DNA from 3 places in the Streptomyces sp. NBC_00690 genome. Region 1 is predicted to be linked to each of the others. Evidence: riboswitches for the same ligand, from Rfam matches in the RefSeq annotation. Region 1 holds a riboswitch; each other region holds the start of a gene.
The links. A riboswitch is a leader RNA that binds a small molecule or an ion and turns the genes downstream of it on or off. The one in region 1 is predicted to bind cobalamin.

Region 1 (3,271 bases):
AGTCCGGCGTTCTTGCCGGGCAGCCACTCCAGATTGCCGTGCTTGCCGAGGTGGATCATCGCATCGGCGCCGAAGCCGCCCTCGGCGTCGGAGGTGGCGATCCAGCGGTAGGCGGCCAGATAGTGGTGCGATGGCGGCAGATCGGGATCGTGGTAGATCGCGATCGGGTTCTCGCCGAAGCCGCGCGGCGGCTGGATGACGACCAGCAGATTGCCGTGCCGCAGGGCGGCGAGGACGATGTCGCCCTCCGGATTGCGCGACCGGTCCACGAACATCTCACCGGGCGGCGGCCCCCAGTGCTCCTCCACGGCGGTGCGCAGCTCCTCGGGGAGGGTGGCGTACCAGCGCCGGTAGTCCGCCGCGGGGATGCGGACCGGGTTGCGGGCCAACTGCTCCTCGGTGAGCCACTCCCGGTCGTGCCCGCCCGCGTTGATCAGGGCCCGGATCAGCTCGTCACCGTCGCCGGACGCCAGCCCGGGCACGTCCTCGGTGCCGAAGTCGTAGCCTTCGGTGCGCAGTCGCCGCAGCAGCGCGACCGCACTCGCGGGGGTGTCGAGCCCGACCGCGTTGCCGATGCGCGAGTGCTTGGTGGGATAGGCGGACAGGACCAGCGCAAGGCGCTTGTCCGCGGCGGGTATGCGGCGCAGCCTGGCGTGCCGCACGGCGATCCCCGCCACCCTGGCGGCGCGTTCCGGGTCGGCGACATAGGCCGGCAGCCCATCGGCGTCGATCTCCTTGAAGGAGAACGGCACGGTGATCAACCGCCCGTCGAACTCGGGCACCGCGATCTGACTGGCCGCGTCCAGCGGGGACACGCCCTCGTCGTTCTCCTCCCAGTCGGCGCGCGATCCGGTGAGACACAGGGCCTGGAGGATCGGTACGTCGAGCGAGGTGAGCGCACCCGCGTCCCAGGACTCGTCGTCACCGCCGGCGGACGCCTCGGCTGGCCGGGTGCCACCGGCTGCGAGCACGGTCGTCACGATCGTCTCGGCCGCCCGCAACTCCTCGATCAACTCGGGCTCCGGCGCCCGCAACGAGGCCACGTACAGCGGCAGCGCCCGGCCGCCCGCCGCCTCGATCGCACCGCACAGGGTGTCCACGAACGCGGTGTTTCCGCTCATGTGGTGGGCGCGGTAGTAGAGGACGGCGATGGTGGGGCCGTCCCCGGCAGCGGACGTGCGCTCCAGCCGCCCCCAGGAGGGTGCGGGTGCCGGCGGGTCGAAACCGTGGCCGGTGAGCAGGACGGTGTCGGAGAGGAATCGCGCCAACTGCTCCAGGTTGGCCGGGCCGCCGTGGGCGAGATAGGCGTGGGCTTCGGCGGCGATGCCGATGGGGACGGTGGAGGCGGCCATCAACTGTGCGTCGGGCGCCTGTTCACCGGTGAGGACCACCAGCGGCAGACCGCTGGCCCGGATCCGGTCGAGTCCGTCCTCCCAGGCACGCACCCCGCCCAGCAGTCGTACGACGACCAGCCCGGCGCCTTCGAGCAGCGCGGGCAGGTCGTCGAGGGCGGTGCGGGAAGGGTTGGCATAGCGGAAGCCGACCGGTCCACCGGCGGCTCGGGCACTGAGCAGATCGGTGTCGGACGTCGACAACAGGACGATGTCGGGTGCGTCGCCCGGGGGGTTCGGGGGGCTGGCCGGTCCATCGGTAGAAGGGGTCTTCGGTGCGTGCGGCATACGGCATCGGGCCTTCCTCGGGGTGTCCACGCCCCGGGCAGTGTCGGACGACGGGAGTTCCTGACTCGCCGCCCCGACGACTGCCTTCGTCCGGCCGGCTCACAGTGGCGGGACCGCGCCGGATTCACACCGGGCTTCCTCCGCTGTCGCCTTCTGCGTTGCCGGACCGGGTGGCCCGTCCCCGAAATAGTAAGGGTCGCCTTTTCGGTGCGGTTCATACCGTCTTACTGGTGTGGCTCATACCGTCCCAAATGACGGTCGTGGCTGGTCGGTATGCTCGCCGACATGCCCACCTCACCCCGCCCGGCCCAAGCCGGCGCCACCGGTACGACCCCCTCCGGGGTGCGCGGTGACGCCTGCCCCGGTTCCCTGCGGCTGCACCGGGCGGACGACGGCGCACTGGCCCGGATCCGGATACCCGGGGGTGTGCTGCGCCCGGCGCAGGCCGAGGCACTGCTGACGGCGGCCAGACGGCTGGGCGACGGCGAACTGCACCTCACCTCCCGGGGCAATGTGCAGTTGCGCGGACTCGGCGAGCAGTGCGGCGGAGAGTTGGCCCAGCTCCTGGGAAATGCAGGGCTGTTGCCGTCCGCGACCCATGAGCGGGTGCGCAACGTCGTGGCCTCGCCCCTGGCCGGACTGGACGGACTGGACGGAAGCGGCTCGGGGCCCGGCGTACGGGGTTGGTTGAGGGCACTGGACGAACTGCTCTGCGCCAGCGCTCGGGCGGCGGCCCTGTCGGGGCGTTTCCTGTTCGCCCTGGACGACGGACGCGGGGACGTGGACGCCCTGCGCGCGGATGTGACCCTGCTGGCCGCCGGGACATCCGGACGGACCGCGAGGGACCACGACGGTGGCGCCGGACTGCGGATCGGGGACAGCGATGACGTACTGCTGCTGTCCCGTTCGGACGATGCTCCACGGGCCGCGCTGCTCTGTGCTGAAACGTTCCTGGATGCGGCCGATCTCACACCCGAGGCCAAGGTCTGGCGCGTACGGGACCTCCCTGACACCGGCGCACGACTGCGGGAAGGGACCCTGGCACGGCTCGCGAAGGCGGGCATCCCCCTGACGGGCATCCGACGGCACCCCCGGCGAGAGACCGCCACCCCGCCCCCGTACGGAATCGTCACCCCACCGGACCCCCGACCGACTCCCACCCCGCCCGTCCCGCCCACGCCGCCCTCCGTATCTTTCCCGTCTCTCCCATCCCTCCCGTCCCTTCTGTGCATCCCGCGCGGCCCGAGCGGCCCAGCTGAGGCCATCCGCCCCAGCGCCCCCGCCGCCACCTCCCCGGCCGCGCTCTCCATCGGCGCCCCCCTCGGCCGCCTCACCGGCCCCCAGTGGGAACGGCTGACCAGCACCGCCCGGAAGACGCCCGACGGCGAACTGCGCCTCACCCCCTGGCGCGGAGTGATCGTCACCGGCATGCCAGGCGACCAGGCCGGCAGCGCCCTCGACGAACTGGCCGCCACCGGGCTGATCACCACGGCCGACTCCCCCTGGAACGGTGTCGGCGCCTGCATCGGCATGCCCGGATGCGCCAAGTCCTCGGCCGACGTCCGCGCCATGGCCGAGGCCGTGGTCTCATG
Region 2 (3,271 bases), 2.7 Mb from region 1:
GAACCGCTTGTTCTTGATGGCGGGCACGTCCTGGAGCGCCGGGTGCGACAACAGGAACTTCTTCTTGGCCGCGAGGGGTTGGTCCCCGTAGTCATAGATCACGACGACCTCGGGGGCCCGTTCGGCGACCTGCTCGAACGAGACATCACCGAACTGCTTGTCCAGATCGGCGAAGATGTTCGTCCCGCCCGCCTCTTTGATCATCTCGTTGCCGACGCCCGCGCCGCCCGCGGTGAACGCCGTCTTGTCCCCGCTGTCGTACACGAACACCTTGAGCGCATCGACGCCGCCGAGTTTCTTGTCGACCGCACCGAGCGCCGCCTCGGCCTTCTTCACCTCGCGTTCCGCACGCTCCGGAACCCCGAATATCTTCCCGATGCCGCGTAGTTCCTCGCCGATCATCGCCATCGTCACCGGTCCCGTCGGGCACTCCTCCACATTCAGATAGGAGTCGATGCCCGCTTTGGCGAGAGCGGCCCGGCTGCGGCCCTCCTTCTCGTCGAAGGTGCTCGCGAACCCGGCGTAGGCGAAGTCCGGTTCGGCGTTGAGCAGCACCTCGAAGGACGGGTACTCCTTCGAGAGCACTTTGATCCCCCCGTAGGCGTCCTGGTACTCGGGGAGGATCTTGTCGTCGAGATAGGCGGTGCCCGCCATCGACTTCTCCAGACCGAGCGCGAGCAGCACTTCGGTGGCGTGCTGGTTCAGCGTCACCGCGCGCCGCGGCGGACGCTCGTACGTCGTCTTCACCCCGCAGTTGGTCACGGTGACGGGGAAGCCCTCAGGCGAGGATCCCGAGGCGGCGGGATCGTCCCGGTCGGTCGATGTGCCACCACCACAGCCCGCCACCAGGAAAGCGGCAGCGGCCAGCAGGGACAGGGAGCGTTTCGCCATGATGTGGTCGGTCCTCTCACCGCGGACGCCCGTGCGCCGCGGTCGGTTGGAAGGGTTCAGCGAGGGTCGCCGGACGACGCGTCACGGACCCGCCGTGGCGGGGTGAAGGCGTACAGGCCGAGGATCTCCGGCAGCGGGGCCTCTCCGGGGCCGCCCGCGCGTACCCAGTCGACGATGTCGTCGGTTGCGGCGGGGTCGTTGACGAGGCCGAGCCAGACAGGTCGGGCACCGGCGGCGCGTCCCGCAGCCGAGGGCTGGACGACGACCACATTCGCCTGGTCGCAGACGTCCAGACACTCGGAGATCCGTACCGGTAGGTCCCGGCTCAGCGCGGCGACCTGCGCTGCGTGATCGATACCGGTCACTTTCGCGCTGCCGCAGCAGCAGTCCCGGCACACGACGACCCGGCACGGCACCGGAGCCCCGGAACGTTGCCCTTCGGGCATCCCGACTCACCCTCCCCTCTGGGGAGATCCGCCCCAGCTCTGTCGAGGAGGCGACCGCGTGAGTCTCCTGGCTCTCGGGTCAAGGCTCGCCCCAGCCTTCCCACCCGCGTAGGGGCAGTGGTCTGTTTGGGGTTCGCTCGCCGATCACAGTGGCGGGACCGCACCGGATTCACACCGGTTTCCTCGATCCGCCGTCGCCTTTCGGCGTCATCATGACAGACCGCGCGGCCGGATCGTATGTCTGGGCCGCAGTTGAAGCGCAGGTCACACGGCGAAGACCGGGTCGAATGGTGCAATCCACCAACCCGAAGGTGGCCGGGGCGGCTGTCGGCCTTCCCGGTCAGAGCGGCGCGCGGATACCGGAACGCATCTGCGCGATGGCACCATCCCGCGCTTCCAGGCCGGGCGAGAGCTCTGCTGTGGGCCAACGCCATTCGCCGGGGAAGGGGTCCGCCGGAGCTCTGGGTCGGACCGCCATGGTTGCCCGGTGGGCTGGTGGTGATCAGCTCCGGGCCGCCACGGCTGCCCCGGCGGTGGCCAGGATGCGATGCAGGACGGGGACCGGGATCGCCGGATTGGTGACCGCCGCGCATGCCGTGTCGCGGTCGTGCAGCAGCCCGGCGAGGACGCGGGCCGTCACCCGAGGCCCGTCCGTGCTGGGCTCTTCCGCCAGGAGCACCTACCCGTCGAGGGAGAGCGCCACGAACCAGGGGTCGCCGGTCAGCCCCGGCACACCGCCCCCGGTGTAGCGCGTGGTCCACGAGGAGTCGTTGCCGCCGATCCGATGTCCGAGGACTGCCACCAGGAACTCGCCGTCAGCATCTGCAAGGCGGCGCCACCACGTGGTGTCGAGCGCTTTCCCGACCGCACCGTCCGGCGCCGCGATCCCTCGCGCGATCCGCCAGCCGGCCTCCGGCGGCAAAAGATTGCCCGGGCGGACGTCCTCGACGACCGTGAGCCCGGTGCCTGCGTGACTCATCGACGCCCGCCGAACTCCCAGGCGTGGACCTCAATGTCCGCGTACCGGTCCGCAGTCAGGGTGGCGCGTGCCGTATCCGGATCTGGGGCGCTGAGCAGCACCGCCGTACCCAGCCAGGTGTCGCCGTCGTCGGACAGCAGCGGCCCGTACGCGATCAGCTCGTCCTGTTCGGTCGGCAGGGCGAGGTCTGCGGCCAGGCCCTCGCCGAGGCCCAGCACCAGGTACCGATTGCCACCGCTTTGGCCACCGGGAAAATCCCACATGGTGCGCCCCAGCACATTGCGCCACCGGCGCAGTAGCACGTCCCGGTACACACCGGCCTGGTAGTTGGGTTCGTCGAAGGCGAACGCACGGGCAGCCGCGGGATCGGGCAGATCGACGATGTGCACGCTTCCCGTGGGCGTTTCATCATCATCGGCGAAGGTCGGACCGCGAGCGATCAGATCCTTTGCGTACCGGTCCATGTAGGACCAGTGCTCCTCCAGCAATTCCTCGCGTAGCGCCAGGGAGTTCAGCCGGTCTCGGTGGTAGCAGAAGTACTCCATGACCACAGACCCTTCCTCACCAAGGGCGCTATCTCAACCCGCTTGGCCGCCGAAGAGCTCGCGTTCCAGAAGGCGCAGCTTCCGTCAAGCGGTGTAGCCACCTGGGCTGCCCGGTCTCAGGCAATTGGCCTGCGCTGCCCTGTAGTCGAGCGATGAGGACCCCGTCCGGCCGGGCTTGGTGCCGGGCGATGGCCGGAAGCCGCCGCGGTCTCCTGCCGTGCACAGGCGGGGGAGGGAGCTCGTCTGCCGTCGGCCGCGATCCTCACCCGGGGACCGGAAGTGCTGTTGGGGCGCCTTCACTTGGAGCCCAGGACCGTCTGGGGGTGGGGCGGAGGGGTCGGACAGTGGGTTACACGAGAAAGGTGAACGGGTGTACGAATCCAGCCGTTTCCAAGATCAGGCTGCCAATG
Region 3 (3,271 bases), 3.4 Mb from region 1:
GTCACGCAACCGGCCGGCGTGGCGGCCGAGGCCGCCGCGTTCAGCACGTCTGAGAGCGTGCTCGTACCTGCGGTGGGGGTGAAGGCGACCGAACAGACCTTGAGACCGCCTGCGCCGTCGTCCACGCTGAGGGCGAGTTCGGTGGCGGTGCCGGGGGTGAAGGCGCTCTCGGCGACCCACTTCGGCGCGCCGGGAGTGACGGGGGTGGGCGGAGCGGTGGTGAAGCCGCCGCCCGCGACGGCCCGGAGTGCGTCGATGGAGGCGTAGGCGGAGGGCGCGGTGTCGCTGGGCTTGTACTTGAAACCGCCGGCCGGGTTGTACTGCTGGGCGATGAGGAAGTCGATGGGGGTCTTGCCCATGGAGGTGAGGAAGTCGCCCGTCTGGGCGTTGATGCCACAGGCGTTGAGTCCGGCGACCGCCCATCCGTTGGAGTTGGTGTTGATCCCGTACATCGCGTTGAACGCGCCGGTCGCGGGGACCAGTTTGTTCTTGAGGAAGGTTCTGGCCTGGACGATGTCGGTGTCCGTGTTCGGGACTCCGGACGCACACAGGGCCGCCATCGAGGCGCCGGTCATATCGACATCACTGGCGGCGCTGAGACGGGTGGGGTTGCCCTCGGCCTTCTGGTAGTCCCAACCGCCGTCGTTGTGTTGGTTGGCCCGGATGCGGGTGGTCACCTTGTCCAGGAGTGCTTGGGGCACGCGCTGAGTACCCGTCTGGGTCTTTGCACCGGCGAGCGCGAGCGCGGCGAAGACGGTGCCGTTGTAGTTGGCCGAGGGTCCGAAGTAGCCGGCTTCGGCGGTTTGCCAGTAGCCGTAGACATCGGCGATCAGATTGCGGGAGGCGGACACCCGGGCGGGGTCGATGCCCGCCGCGTAGGCGTTCAGCGTGCCCCGCTCGTAGTCGGTGACGACGGGTGAGGCCGCGGGCCAACCAGCGGTCGCCAGCAGGTTCCGATAGACGGTTCGGGCGTTCTTCGTCACATCGCCACCGGGTGTCACGTCCACGACCGCCGTACCGGCCGCGGCGAAGGCGCTGAACGCCCACTCGTTGGAGAGCCCGGAGCCCGCGTACGAACCGTCCGCCGCCTGGAGGGACTTGAGGTAGGCGACGCCGTTGGTCTTGGAGGTGGCGATCTGGGCCGGTGTGGAGGTCGCTGCCGCAAGCGGCACGGTCAGGGCGATGAGCCCGATGGCTACGGGCACCGCCAAGGCGAGGCGGCGGGAGGTCGAGGGACGGTGCATGGCCTGCTCCTGTGGTGACAGGGACGCCGACGCCGGGCGCGCAGGGCCGCGGGAAAACTGGTGCGGCCGGGGCGAGTTCGGGCCGTCGTCCAATCGCGTGGTACGGCTTCGAGCGCTGCTGCACCGCATGGGCATTCGGGCTCGGAACGGTCCTTGCCGTCCCACACCGCTGCGCGTCAGCTCCGGATTCACACCGGATTCCCCCATGTGGCAGCCCTGGACGCTACCCGAGCGGTGGCGAGTGCACCAGATCGGCCACGACGGTGGCCGGGAATCACCCGGTGGCGATTCAGGTCACCTTGACGCTGTCTTTATCTGCATGTTCCAATCCGCCTGATACGCACTGCACTTCAGGGAAAGCCGGTCGAAATCCGGCACTGACCCGCAACCGTAGGCCCGGCCGGAGCCGGGCGAGTCGGAATGCCTGGAGCAACAGTTTTTCAGCGAGAAGCGCCGTCGCGGACTACGGCGTGGTCGACAGGCGCTTCCCACCTGCGATGACTTCGGGGAGCGGCCCCTCAACCACGGCCGTCGCACGGCTGATGTGAGGAGCCGTGGTGGGCAGAGTCGGACGGAGAAGGCGGACAGCGCTGGTGGCGCTGCTGTCGGCGGTGTTTCTTCTCGGCGGCACCGGTGTCGCCTTCGTCAACGCCCCCGCGGTCGCGGCAGACCCAATGGCGCAGTGCACCGCGAGTGCCGGTGCCGTGGTCGCCGTGGACTTCGGGCCCTTCGGCGGGGCGGTGGAACGGGGCTGCGATGCCACTCCCACCACCGGCTACGAACTGCTGCACGAGGCCGGTTTCAGTACGGCCGGAACCGGCCACGATGGTCCGGCGTTCATCTGTCGCATCGGCCATGGATCGTTCAACTCCGGTACGCAGTACCCGACTCCGGACGTGGAGGACTGCGTCCTCACGCCACAAGCGACCGCGTACTGGTCCTACTGGGTCGCCGCAGCGGGTGACGACGACTGGTCGTACAGCCAGTACGGCGCGATGGACCGCAGGCCCCGGCCGGGGGACGTGGACGCCTGGGTCTTCGGCGGCACCGACATCGGTGGCAGCACGGGACGACCGACGTTCACCCCTGACGAAGTGAGAGCAGGAGGCGGCACTCCCGGGCCCGATCCCGAAGTACCCAACGTGCCACCGGCCGAGGTGAAGATAGCCAAGGCCGCCGCATGGGTGCGGGGGAAGCTGACGGACGGCGAGCGAGTGGTGGATGACGGCTCCGAAACGCCCAACCACTTCCTCACCACCGAGGCCGCCTTCGCCCTCGCCGCTGCGGACGGCAAGAGTGCAACCCTGGACAGGACGATCGCCTTCCTGGGCTCGGCCACCGATGCCTACGCCTATGCGGCGGGTCGGAACGAGCCGCCGGACGCAACGGCAGCTGCTCGCCTTGCCCTCGTCGCAGCGGTGGCGGAGGCGGACCCCCATGACTTCGGCGGACACGATCTGCTCGCCGATCTGGTGGACAACGTCTGTGTGAGCGGCCCGGAGTCCGGTACCCACACACCTGGCTGCACCGCCAAGGGCGACTTCCGCAACGCGGCGTACACCGATGGACAGGCACTCGGGGTGCTGGCGCTCTTGCGCGGCGGCGTCCGGCCCCCGGTGGACACGGTGACCAGGCTGGCTCGGCTCCAATGTCGGAACGGCAGTGTCAGCAGCGTCCTGATCGGCCCCGGTGAGAACTGTGACGGCGACCCCGCCACCACGGGTCTCGCCGTCCTCGCCCTCCACAAGGCGGGCGATCAGCGCACGGCAGTGACCAAGGCCCGCGACTACCTGCGCAGGGCTCAGTTCTCCAACGGCGCCTTCCCCGGCTACACGGGCGCCACCACGGGCAGTGTGATCGCCACGGCGTACGCGTCCCAGGCGCTGCGTGCCCTCGGCGACCGGGTGCGTGCGGACGCCGCGGTCTCCTGGCTGTCCCGGCAGCAACTCCCAGACGGGGGCTTCGGTTTCGAGGAGGGCGCCACCGACTCGGTGGTGTACGCGACCGCGATCGCCACCCTCGCGGGC

Region 2: linked by a shared signal. The riboswitch ahead of OID54_RS31715 (hypothetical protein) and the one ahead of cobN (cobaltochelatase subunit CobN) in region 1 are both predicted to bind cobalamin.
Region 3: linked by a shared signal. The riboswitch ahead of OID54_RS05265 (hypothetical protein) and the one ahead of cobN (cobaltochelatase subunit CobN) in region 1 are both predicted to bind cobalamin.

Annotation. Positions count from the first base shown of each region.
Region 1 covers NZ_CP109009.1:4,612,777-4,616,047, reverse strand. The annotation lists gene cobN (cobaltochelatase subunit CobN) at 1-1,679, opposite strand, end outside; cobalamin riboswitch at 1,715-1,874, opposite strand; gene OID54_RS20190 (cobalamin biosynthesis protein CobG) at 1,953-3,271, shown strand, end outside.
Region 2 covers NZ_CP109009.1:7,275,987-7,279,257, forward strand. The annotation lists gene OID54_RS31710 (ABC transporter substrate-binding protein) at 1-891, opposite strand, end outside; gene OID54_RS31715 (hypothetical protein) at 948-1,337, opposite strand; cobalamin riboswitch at 1,378-1,580, opposite strand; gene OID54_RS31720 (hypothetical protein) at 1,840-1,977, opposite strand; gene OID54_RS31725 (hypothetical protein) at 2,017-2,316, opposite strand; gene OID54_RS31730 (YciI family protein) at 2,313-2,861, opposite strand.
Region 3 covers NZ_CP109009.1:1,198,438-1,201,708, forward strand. The annotation lists gene OID54_RS05265 (hypothetical protein) at 1-1,244, opposite strand, end outside; cobalamin riboswitch at 1,359-1,489, opposite strand; gene OID54_RS05270 (prenyltransferase/squalene oxidase repeat-containing protein) at 1,802-3,271, shown strand, end outside.